DNA from 3 places in the Stutzerimonas sp. VN223-3 genome. Region 2 is predicted to be linked to each of the others. Evidence: predicted binding sites of a transcription regulator. Region 2 holds the regulator's gene; each other region holds the start of a gene.

Region 1 (3,275 bases), 1.3 Mb from region 2:
GCCATCCACATCACCAGCGCACCGCAAATTAGGAAGTAAAACGTATCGAGTCCGTACTGAACAGGTATCAGTGCTGTGCTATCCATTGTTATCACCTTTTGCCGAGCGCCTCGCGACGCTGTTCGGTTAAGGCGCCCGGGTTGGCTCCGGGCGCACTCCGTTGCTTACAGGTTGTAGCCGCGCTCGTTGTGCAGGCTGAGATCGAGGCCGATGGTTTCTTCTTCTTCGCTGACCCGCAGCCCCATTACCACGTCGATCACCTTGAGAATCACGAAGGTGACAATGGCGGTGTACACGACTGTGAAGAGCACGCCTTTGAGCTGAATCCACAGCTGCAACGCGATGTTCTCCACCTCACCGAAGCCGCCTAATGCGGGCGCCGCGAATACACCAGTCAGCAGCGCACCGACGATGCCACCGATACCATGCACGCCGAAGGCGTCCAGGGAATCGTCATAACCGAGCTTGCGTTTCAAACTGGTAGCGCAGAAGAAGCAGATCACACCCGAAGCCAGACCGATGATCAGCGCGCCCATCGGGCCAACGGTGCCGGCTGCGGGCGTGATGGCAACCAGGCCAGCCACAACACCTGAGGCGATGCCCAGCGCACTGGGTTTGCCGTGGGTCAGCCACTCGGCGAACATCCAGGCCAGGGCCGCCGCGGCAGTGGCGATTTGCGTGACCAGCATGGCCATGCCGGCGGTGCCATTAGCACCGAGCGAGGAACCGGCGTTGAAGCCGAACCAGCCGATCCACAGCATCGCCGCGCCGACCAGCGTCAGGCCCAGGTTGTGCGGCGCCATCGGCGTGGTCGGAAAGCCCTTACGCTTGCCGAGCACGATGCACGCCACCAAGCCTGCAATACCGGCGTTGATATGCACCACGGTGCCACCGGCGAAGTCGAGTACGCCCCAATCCCACATCAGGCCGCCGTCGCCACCCCAGACCATATGCGCGATCGGCGCATAGACCAGGGTGAACCAGACGCCCATGAATACCAGCATTGCGGAGAACTTCATGCGTTCGGCGAAAGCCCCGACGATCAGCGCCGGTGTGATGATGGCGAAGGTCATCTGGAACGTGATGAAGACGCTTTCCGGCACGGTGCCGGTAAGGCTGTCGGGCGTCAGGCCACTGAGGAAGACACGACCGAGTCCGCCGACGAAAGAATTGAGGTTGGTGACGCCTGCTTCCATGCCTGCGGTGTCAAAGGCCAGGCTGTAGCCGTAGGCCATCCAGAGAATGCTCATCAACCCAGTGATGGCGAAGCATTGCATCATCACCGAGAGGATGTTCTTCGAGCGGACCATGCCGCCATAGAACAGCGCCAGACCCGGAATCGTCATGAACAGCACCAGCGCAGTGGCTGTGAGCATCCATGCCGTATCGCCTGAATCAAGCGTTGCCTCCTGTGCCATGGCGATGCCGGGGCTTATCAGAGACAAAAGGGCTCCTAGCCCTGCGAATTTTCGCAGAGTCATGGTTTTACTCCTGGGGCGTGGGGTTCGTAAGCCTGCTATGCAGGCAATCGAAAAAATTATTGCGGGCTTCGCTCGTTGCGGCGTCTGATCGGCGTTACCGCTCAATCAGTCGCTCGCGACGGTCAAGCCGGTCAAATCGCGTCGGTATCCGTTTCGCCGGTCCGGATGCGGATGGCCTGTTCCAGGTTGACGACGAAAATCTTGCCGTCGCCGATCTTGCCGGTGTTGGCAGCCTTGGTGATGGCCTCGATCACGCGATCCAGCTGATCGTCGGCAATCGCCACGTCGATTTTCACCTTCGGCAGAAAATCAACCACATATTCGGCGCCGCGGTACAACTCGGTATGGCCTTTCTGGCGCCCGAAACCCTTGACCTCGGTGACCGTGATGCCCTGAACGCCAATCTCGGACAGCGACTCGCGTACATCGTCCAGCTTGAACGGCTTAATGATGGCAGTGACTAGTTTCATGAAACTTCTCCCGTTTAGATGGACTTGCCCCAGAAATACGAACCCGGTTCAAGTCTAAGCTCAGTGTCTGGCTCTTGTAACGCGCCGGCATTGCCGAGCGACCATCCGACACCATCAACCGATCCGACGAAACGTCCCGAATCGCCTGCGCACCACAACGCATCGGTGCATCCGTCATGGCCAGCCAAGCAGAATCAATGCCAGTTTTGCGGGAGATGCGATCTGGCGCGCTCCGTGCCGTGCTTGCGTAGCGCACCGATGCCCGATCAACGAAGCAGCGCACCAATACCGAGCACAGCGACCCAGTGCCGTGTCCACAATCGTGCACAGCGATGGAAAATCGACCACAGATGGGCCGTGCTACACTGCCCGCCGCTCAGAAACAGGTGATGCCCATGTTCCCACCCAAAGCTTTTCTCGATGCCATCGGCTCCCAGGCCTCGCGTCTGTTCAACGGCGAAACGCCCCTGCCCCGCCCCGAAATCGAAGCACAGTTCAAGAGCATCGTGCAGGGCGCGCTGAGCAAGCTGGACGTAGTCAGCCGCGACGAATTCGACAGTCAGATGGTCGTGCTCGCCCGCACCCGAGCGCGACTCGAAGCACTCGAAGCCAAGGTCGCCGAGCTGGAAGAGAAACTCGCGCCACCCGCCGCCGAATAGCCTCGGAGGCGGCACGATCAAAGGAGTGATCGGATGTCCCTTGCCATAGTCCACAGCCGCGCCCAATTGGGCGTCGAGGCGCCCACCGTTACCGTCGAAGCTCATCTGGCCAACGGTTTGCCTTCACTGGCACTGGTCGGCTTGCCGGAAACCGCAGTCAAGGAGAGCAAAGACCGCGTGCGCAGCGCGATCCAAACCTCCGGTTTCGATTTTCCCGCACGCCGAATCACGCTAAATCTCGCGCCTGCTGACTTGCCAAAAGATGGTGGTCGATTTGATCTGGCCATCGCGTTGGGCGTTCTCGCCGCCAGCGGGCAGATTCCGGCGGACCGCCTCGACACACTTGAATGCCTCGGCGAGCTGGCTCTTTCCGGCGCGCTGCGCCCGGTTCAGGGCGTGCTGCCCGCAGCGCTGGCCGCGCGTCAGGCCGGGCGCGCCTTATTGGTGCCACGAGCCAATGCAGAGGAAGCGAGTCTGGCCTCCGGTCTGGTGGTGTACGCCGCTGACCATCTGCTGGAAGTCGCCGCGCACTTCAATGGTTTGGCGCCGATTGCGCCATTCCAGGCTCAGGGATTACTGCGTCAGGTCCTGCCCTATCCCGACTTGGCCGATGTGCAGGGCCAGGCAGCCGCCAAACGCGGTCTGTTAGTCGCCGCGGCGGGTGC
Region 2 (3,275 bases):
CAGCGGGTGCCGCCGCCGAGTTTCCGAGAAGCGCTTGAGCAACGTCTCGTCCGCCGCATCTAGATACAGCACGTCGCACTGAATGTGCCGAGCACGAACCTCGTCAAGCAGCTCGGGAAAGCGCTTCAGCTGACTTGGCAGGTTGCGTGCATCTATGGAGACAGCGACCTGCGGGTGTAGCAGTTCGGTGTGCAGCAATGCTCGCTCCGCCAGCTCTGGCAGAAGCCCGGCGGGAAGGTTGTCGATGCAATAAAAGCCGTTGTCCTCGAGCACATTGAGTGCCGTGCTCTTGCCTGACCCGGAACGGCCACTGACGATGATCAGGCGCATTGCGGAGCGAGGTTTGTCAGGGGGCGGGCTCGAACACGCGAACCATGCTGCATGCGCTGCTGGGTTGAGAATTGGCAGGTTACGGACACGTCTCTTTCCTCACTTTACGCGGGGCGAACAGCCATGCCGTTGCGCTAATTACCGCTCTGAATATCGACGACGGTCTGATACAGGTCCTGCCCGGTGGTGGCTCTGCGCAGGCGCTCACGCACTTCCTCACGGTCCAGCATGCTGGCGATCTGACGAAGCAGTTCGAGGTGTTCGTCCGTCGCCGCTGCCGGTACCAGCAGTACGAAAAGCAAATCGACCGGCGCGCCGTCGATGGCGTCGAAGTCAACCGGTGCGTCGAGCCGTAGCACCGCGCTGAGCGGCGACACGCAGCCGGGCATGCGGCAATGCGGGATGGCGATACCGTTGCCGAAGCCGGTAGAGCCGAGCTTTTCGCGGGCAATGAGGCTTTCGAAGATGGTCTGAGGATCAAGGTCTGGCAGGTCTTGGCCAATTACTTTGGCGATCTGTTCCAGGACGCGTTTCTTACTGCCACCCGGTACGTTCACCAAGGAACGTCCGGGGGTCAGGATATTTTCGATTCGGATCATGATGGGTCAGCGAGCGAGAGCACCCTGGTTATGGTCGAGCTGTTTTTCTTTGTGCTTGATGAGCTGCCGGTCGAGCTTGTCGGCAAGCAGGTCTATGGAAGCGTACATGTCTTCATGTTCTGCGTTGGCGACGACTTCGCGACCGGCAACGTGCAGCGTGGCTTCGGCTTTCTGCCTGAGCTTCTCGACCTGCAGAATCACCTGAACGGCAATGATGCGATCGAAATGTCTTTCCAGTCGCTCGAATTTCTCCTCGACGTAGTCACGCAGGGCTTCTGTGATTTCCAGGTGAAGGCCAGTGATGTTGACTTGCATACTGCATCTCCTTTTGCCACGTGCGAATTGACAGGCTGCGCGCCCGCCACCGGAAGAGATCGACCAGGTCGCCTGGCATTACAACAACCGCTTACGCTCGCTGGACGGCGCGATACCTAATGATTCGCGGTACTTCGCGACGGTGCGGCGTGCAACTTGAATACCCTGTGCCTCCAGTAAACCAGCGATCTTGCTATCGCTCAATGGCTTTTTCAGGTTTTCCGCCGCCACCAGCTTCTTGATGATCGCGCGGATGGCGGTGGATGAGCATTCGCCGCCTTCGGCCGTGCTGACGTGGCTTGAGAAGAAATATTTCAGCTCGTAGATTCCACGAGGGGTATGCATGAACTTCTGTGTCGTGACGCGTGAAATCGTCGATTCATGCATGCCTACCGCTTCGGCGATGTCATGCAGCACCAGCGGTTTCATGGCTTCATCGCCGTGATCAAGGAAGCCGCGCTGATGTTCCACGATCTGCGTGGCGACCTTCATCAGCGTCTCGTTGCGGCTGAGCAGGCTCTTGATGAACCAGCGTGCTTCCTGCAACTGGTTACGCATGAAGGTGTTGTCGGCGCTGGAGTCGGCGCGTTTGACGAAGCCGGCGTACTGAGCATTCACCCGCAGGCGCGGCATCGCATCCTGGTTCAATTCCACCAGCCAGCGATCGTTGTGCTTGCGCACGATTACGTCTGGCACGACGTATTCCGGTTCGCTCGCTTCGATCTGTGAGCCGGGGCGGGGGTTAAGCGTCTGGATCAGGTCCACCACCTGGCGCAGCTCATCCTCCTTGAGCTTCATACGGCGCATCAGAAGGTTATAGTCACGGCTGCCGAGTGTCTCCAGATGATCACTCACGAGGCGTACCGCTTCCCTCAGCCAAGGCGTTCGCTCGGGTAGCTGGCGCAATTGCAGCAGCAGGCATTCGCGCAAGTCGCGCGCGCCGATGCCGGCGGGCTCGAACTGCTGGATTCGGCGCAGCACGACCTCGATTTCATCGAGTTCGATTTCCAGCTCGGGGTCGAACGACTCGAGTACCTCCTCAAGGGTTTCGTCGAGGTAGCCCTGTGGGTTAATGCAATCGATCAGGGTTACGGCGATGAGGCGGTCGGTGTCGCTCATTGGCGCAAGATTGAGCTGCCAGAGCAGATGACTTTGTAGGCTTTCGCCGGCGGAGGTGCGGGTGGTGAAGTCCCACTCGTCGTCGTCACTGCTGGGCAGGCTGCTGGCGCTGGTCTGGTAGATGTCTTCCCACGCGGTGTCGACCGGAAGTTCATCAGGAATGCGATCACCCCAATCGCCTTCTTCAAGGTTTTCCACCGTATTGACGGGTTCTTCGTGATGATTGTCAGGCGTGTCCTGCTCGGTCGAGGTGCTGCTCTCGGGTTTCTTCTCGACCGACTCGGCCATCGGATCGGAGTTGTCGAAGTCGTCTCCGTCCTCTTCGCGCTCGAGCATGGGGTTGGAGTCCAGCGCCTCTTGTATCTCCTGTTGGAGATCGAGCGTGGATAACTGGAGCAATCGTATGGCTTGTTGCAGCTGCGGTGTCATCGTCAGCTGCTGGCCCATCTTCAGGACTAGCGATGGTTTCATGGCAGAGGACTTCGAACCTTATTTGCCGGCGCAACCGCGCCTGTTCCGATTTCGCTGGCGCTGTGCACGCCCGATGTAAGCAAATTATATGCCTGCGAATGAAGCCTTTGCCTAGTCCCGGGCGACGGTGTGAGCGGAAAAATCGGTTTCAGAGACGGAATTCGTGTCCGAGGTAGACTTCCTTGACCAGTTGGTTGGCCAGGATCGCCTCCGCGTCACCTTCCGCGATCAGCTGGCCATCGTTGACGATGTAAGCGGTTTCGCAGATGTCCAGCGTTTCGCGCACGTTGTGATCGGTGATGAGTACGCCGATGCCCTTGGCCTTCAGGTGATGGATGATCTGCTTGATGTCGCCGACCGAGATCGGGTCGACACCGGCAAAGGGCTCGTCGAGAAGGATGAATTTAGGGGCGGTGGCGAGTGCACGGGCAATCTCGACGC
Region 3 (3,275 bases), 1.1 Mb from region 2:
CGGCCAGGGGCGGCGGGGCTTCAGGCATTTTGATGTCAACAGTATTGGCAGGCGGCAGGTCGACGGTATCTGCCGCGACCCCTTCCGGCGGTTGATTGGTAAAGACCGTGTTGCCCTTATCGTCGGTGTACTTGTAAATCTGCGCCATGGCGGGCGCCATGAAAACGAGTAGCAGGCTGAACAATGCAATGCGCATGGGAAGCTCCGCGGATGGGATGCCGGAAGCCTTGCACCGCTCGGGCGGCTAGGCAAGTACGGCCGTTGCGATTTGGGATCGGCGCCACTCCGGTCGCTTGGCGAGGGCGTAGATTTCCTGTCTAGTGACATCGCAGGAACGAAAAAGCCTCCCGAAGGAGGCCTTTTCTGTCACGCGGACCGGCTTAGACGCTGTAGTACAGGTCGTATTCCAGCGGATGCACGAAGGTACGGACCTTGATCTCTTCCTCGCTCTTCAGCTCGAGGTAGGCATCGATGAAGTCGTCGCTGAACACGCCGCCCTTGGTCAGGAACGCGCGGCCCTTGTCGAGTTCTTCCAGAGCTTCCTTCAGGCTGCCGCAAACCTGCGGGATCAGCTTGCCTTCTTCCGGCGGCAGATCGTAGAGGTTCTTGTCAGCGGCGTCGCCAGGGTGAATCTTGTTCTGGATGCCGTCCAGGCCAGCCATCAGCAGTGCGGCGAAGCACAGGTAGGGGTTGGCAGCCGGGTCCGGGAAGCGCGCTTCGATACGGCGGGCTTTCGGGCTGGATACGTACGGGATACGGATCGAGGCGGAGCGGTTGCGAGCCGAGTAGGCCAGCATCACCGGAGCTTCGAAGCCCGGGACCAGACGCTTGTAGGAGTTGGTCGATGGGTTGGTGAAGCCGTTCAGCGCCTTGCCGTGCTTGATGATGCCGCCGATGAAGTACAGGGCGGTATCGGACAGGCCGGCATAACCTTCGCCGGAGAAGGTGTTTTTGCCATCCTTGGAGATGGACATGTGCACGTGCATACCCGAGCCGTTGTCGCCATACAGCGGCTTCGGCATGAAGGTCGCGGTCTTGCCATAGGCATCGGCGACGTTGTGTACGCAGTATTTCAGGGTCTGGACTTCGTCAGCCTTGGCTACCAGCGTATTGAACTTGACGCCGATTTCGTTCTGACCGGCAGTCGCCACTTCGTGGTGGTGCACTTCAACGACCAGGCCCATTTCTTCCATGGCATTGCACATGGCAGTACGGATTTCGTGGTCGTGGTCGCACGGTGGAACGGGGAAGTAGCCGCCTTTCACGGCTGGGCGGTGGCCCTTGTTGCCGCCTTCGACGTCCTGGTCGGTCATCCAGGAGCCCTGCTCGGAATAGATCTTGAACATCGAGCCGGAGATATCAGACTTGAACTTCACTTCGTCGAAGATGAAGAACTCAGGCTCCGGACCGACGAACACGGTGTCGCCAATGCCGGTGGACTTCAGGAATTCCTCGGCGCGCTTGGCAATCGAGCGCGGGTCGCGGTCGTAGCCCTGCATGGTGCTCGGCTCGACGATGTCGCAAACCAGAATCAGGGTCGGCTCTTCGGTGAACGGATCCAGCACGGCGGTTTCATCGACCGGCATCAGGATCATGTCGGAGGCTTCGATGCCTTTCCAGCCATGAATGGACGAGCCGTCGAACATCTTGCCGTGCTCGAAGAAATCTTCATCATGGGCGTCACGGGCCGGCATGGTCACGTGATGCTGCTTGCCCTTGGTGTCAGTGAAGCGCAGATCAATCCACTTCACATCGTAATCTTTGATCAGTTGAAGCGACTTCGACATGGTGCTCTCCAAGTGGTGGAAGCGGAGACAGGGTGCTTCCGAAATCAGGGGATGAAGTCCAGCGGCGGATATTCCGCGTTGGCGACCTGCCTCACAAGGGAGCAAATTGCATGCCAGTGCTCTGTATTGGGTCCGGGCGCGCATATCGGGGTTTTATACGGGTTCCCGTAGTTACGCGGTTCACGATGGCTCATTCAAATGCATCAAATTGGTGCATTAATTTGTGATTAAGACCTGAATTGGTGCGCGATGGTCTCTTCAGATAAAAGCGCCTAAATCTTGATCAATTTCCGCTATACTCCGCCCCCCTCTTTTTACGCCATGTTGCCGCGCGCGTTTTCATGAAGCTGATCGTCAAGGTTTTCCCGGAAATCACCATCAAGAGCCCGCCGGTGCGCAAGGGCTTCATTCGTCAGTTGGCGAAGAACATCCGCACCGTGCTGCGCGACCTCGATTCCGATCTGCGGGTGGAGGGGGTGTGGGACAACGTTGAAGTGGAAACCGCGCTCAGCGAGCCGAAGCTGCTGCACGAGATGATCGAGCGCCTGCGCTGCACACCGGGAATCGCCCATTGCCTGGAAGTACACGAGTATCCGCTGGGCGATCTCGACGATATCGTCGAGAAATGCAGGGCGCACTTCGCCGACCGGCTGCCCGGCAAGATTTTCGCCGTTCGCTGCAAACGCGCCGGCAAGCACCCGTTCAGTTCGATGGATGTCGAGCGCCACGTCGGCAGCGAGCTGCGTGTTCAATGCGGCGGCGCAGGCATTTCGCTCAAGGCGCCGGAAATCGAAGTGCGGATGGAAATCCGCGATCAGCGGCTGTTTATTGTGCATGCGCAGCATGACGGCATCGGCGGCTACCCGCTGGGTGCGCTGGAGCAGACCCTGGTGCTGATGTCCGGTGGTTTCGACTCCACCGTGGCGGCCTACCAGATGATGCGTCGCGGGTTGATGACCCATTTCTGCTTCTTCAATCTCGGCGGACGCGCCCACGAGCTGGGCGTAATGGAAGTCGCCCACTATTTATGGAAGAAGTACGGCAGCTCGCACCGGGTGCTGTTCATCAGCGTGCCGTTCGAGGAAGTGGTCGGCGAGATTCTCGAGAAGGTCGACAACAGTCAGATGGGCGTTGTCCTCAAGCGCATGATGCTTCGCGCCTCGACGCAGATCGCCGAGCGCCTTCACATTGACGCACTGGTCACCGGCGAGGCGATTTCTCAGGTCTCCAGTCAGACGCTGCCCAACCTTTCGGTAATCGATTCTGCCACTGACATGCTGGTGCTGCGTCCGCTGATCGCCGCGCACAAGCAGGACATCATCGACACGGCGTTCGAAATCGGCACCGCGGAGTTCGCCAAGAACATGCCCGAGTATTGCGGCGTGATCTCCAAGAACCCGACCACCAAGGCCAAGCGCTACCGTATCGAACATGAAGAAAAGCAGTTCGACATGGCGGTTCTCGAGCGCGCCTTGGAGGCTGCACGTC

What was found. Region 2 encodes sigma-54, which starts transcription at its own class of promoters, with help from an activator protein. Its sites were predicted from a motif close to ANTGGCATNNANNTTGCTNT; they were not measured.
Region 1: glnK (P-II family nitrogen regulator) is a predicted target of sigma-54. The motif match lies at 2,137-2,156, and genes of this name have one in related genera.
Region 3: glnA (glutamate--ammonia ligase) is a predicted target of sigma-54. The motif match lies at 1,886-1,905, and genes of this name have one in related genera.

Annotation. Positions count from the first base shown of each region.
Region 1 covers NZ_RBEC01000002.1:131,183-134,457, forward strand. Annotated here, with positions in the region: gene D7241_RS09440 (ammonium transporter) at 1-86, opposite strand, end outside; gene D7241_RS09445 (ammonium transporter) at 165-1,481, opposite strand; gene glnK (P-II family nitrogen regulator) at 1,613-1,951, opposite strand; gene D7241_RS09455 (accessory factor UbiK family protein) at 2,347-2,610, shown strand; gene D7241_RS09460 (YifB family Mg chelatase-like AAA ATPase) at 2,644-3,275, shown strand, end outside.
Region 2 covers NZ_RBEC01000002.1:1,442,188-1,445,462, forward strand. Annotated here, with positions in the region: gene rapZ (RNase adapter RapZ) at 1-330, opposite strand, end outside; gene ptsN (PTS IIA-like nitrogen regulatory protein PtsN) at 465-929, opposite strand; gene hpf (ribosome hibernation-promoting factor, HPF/YfiA family) at 936-1,244, opposite strand; gene D7241_RS15300 (RNA polymerase factor sigma-54) at 1,323-2,834, opposite strand; gene lptB (LPS export ABC transporter ATP-binding protein) at 2,983-3,275, opposite strand, start outside.
Region 3 covers NZ_RBEC01000002.1:309,669-312,943, reverse strand. Annotated here, with positions in the region: gene D7241_RS10270 (DUF4124 domain-containing protein) at 1-196, opposite strand, end outside; gene glnA (glutamate--ammonia ligase) at 381-1,787, opposite strand; gene thiI (tRNA uracil 4-sulfurtransferase ThiI) at 2,129-3,275, shown strand, end outside.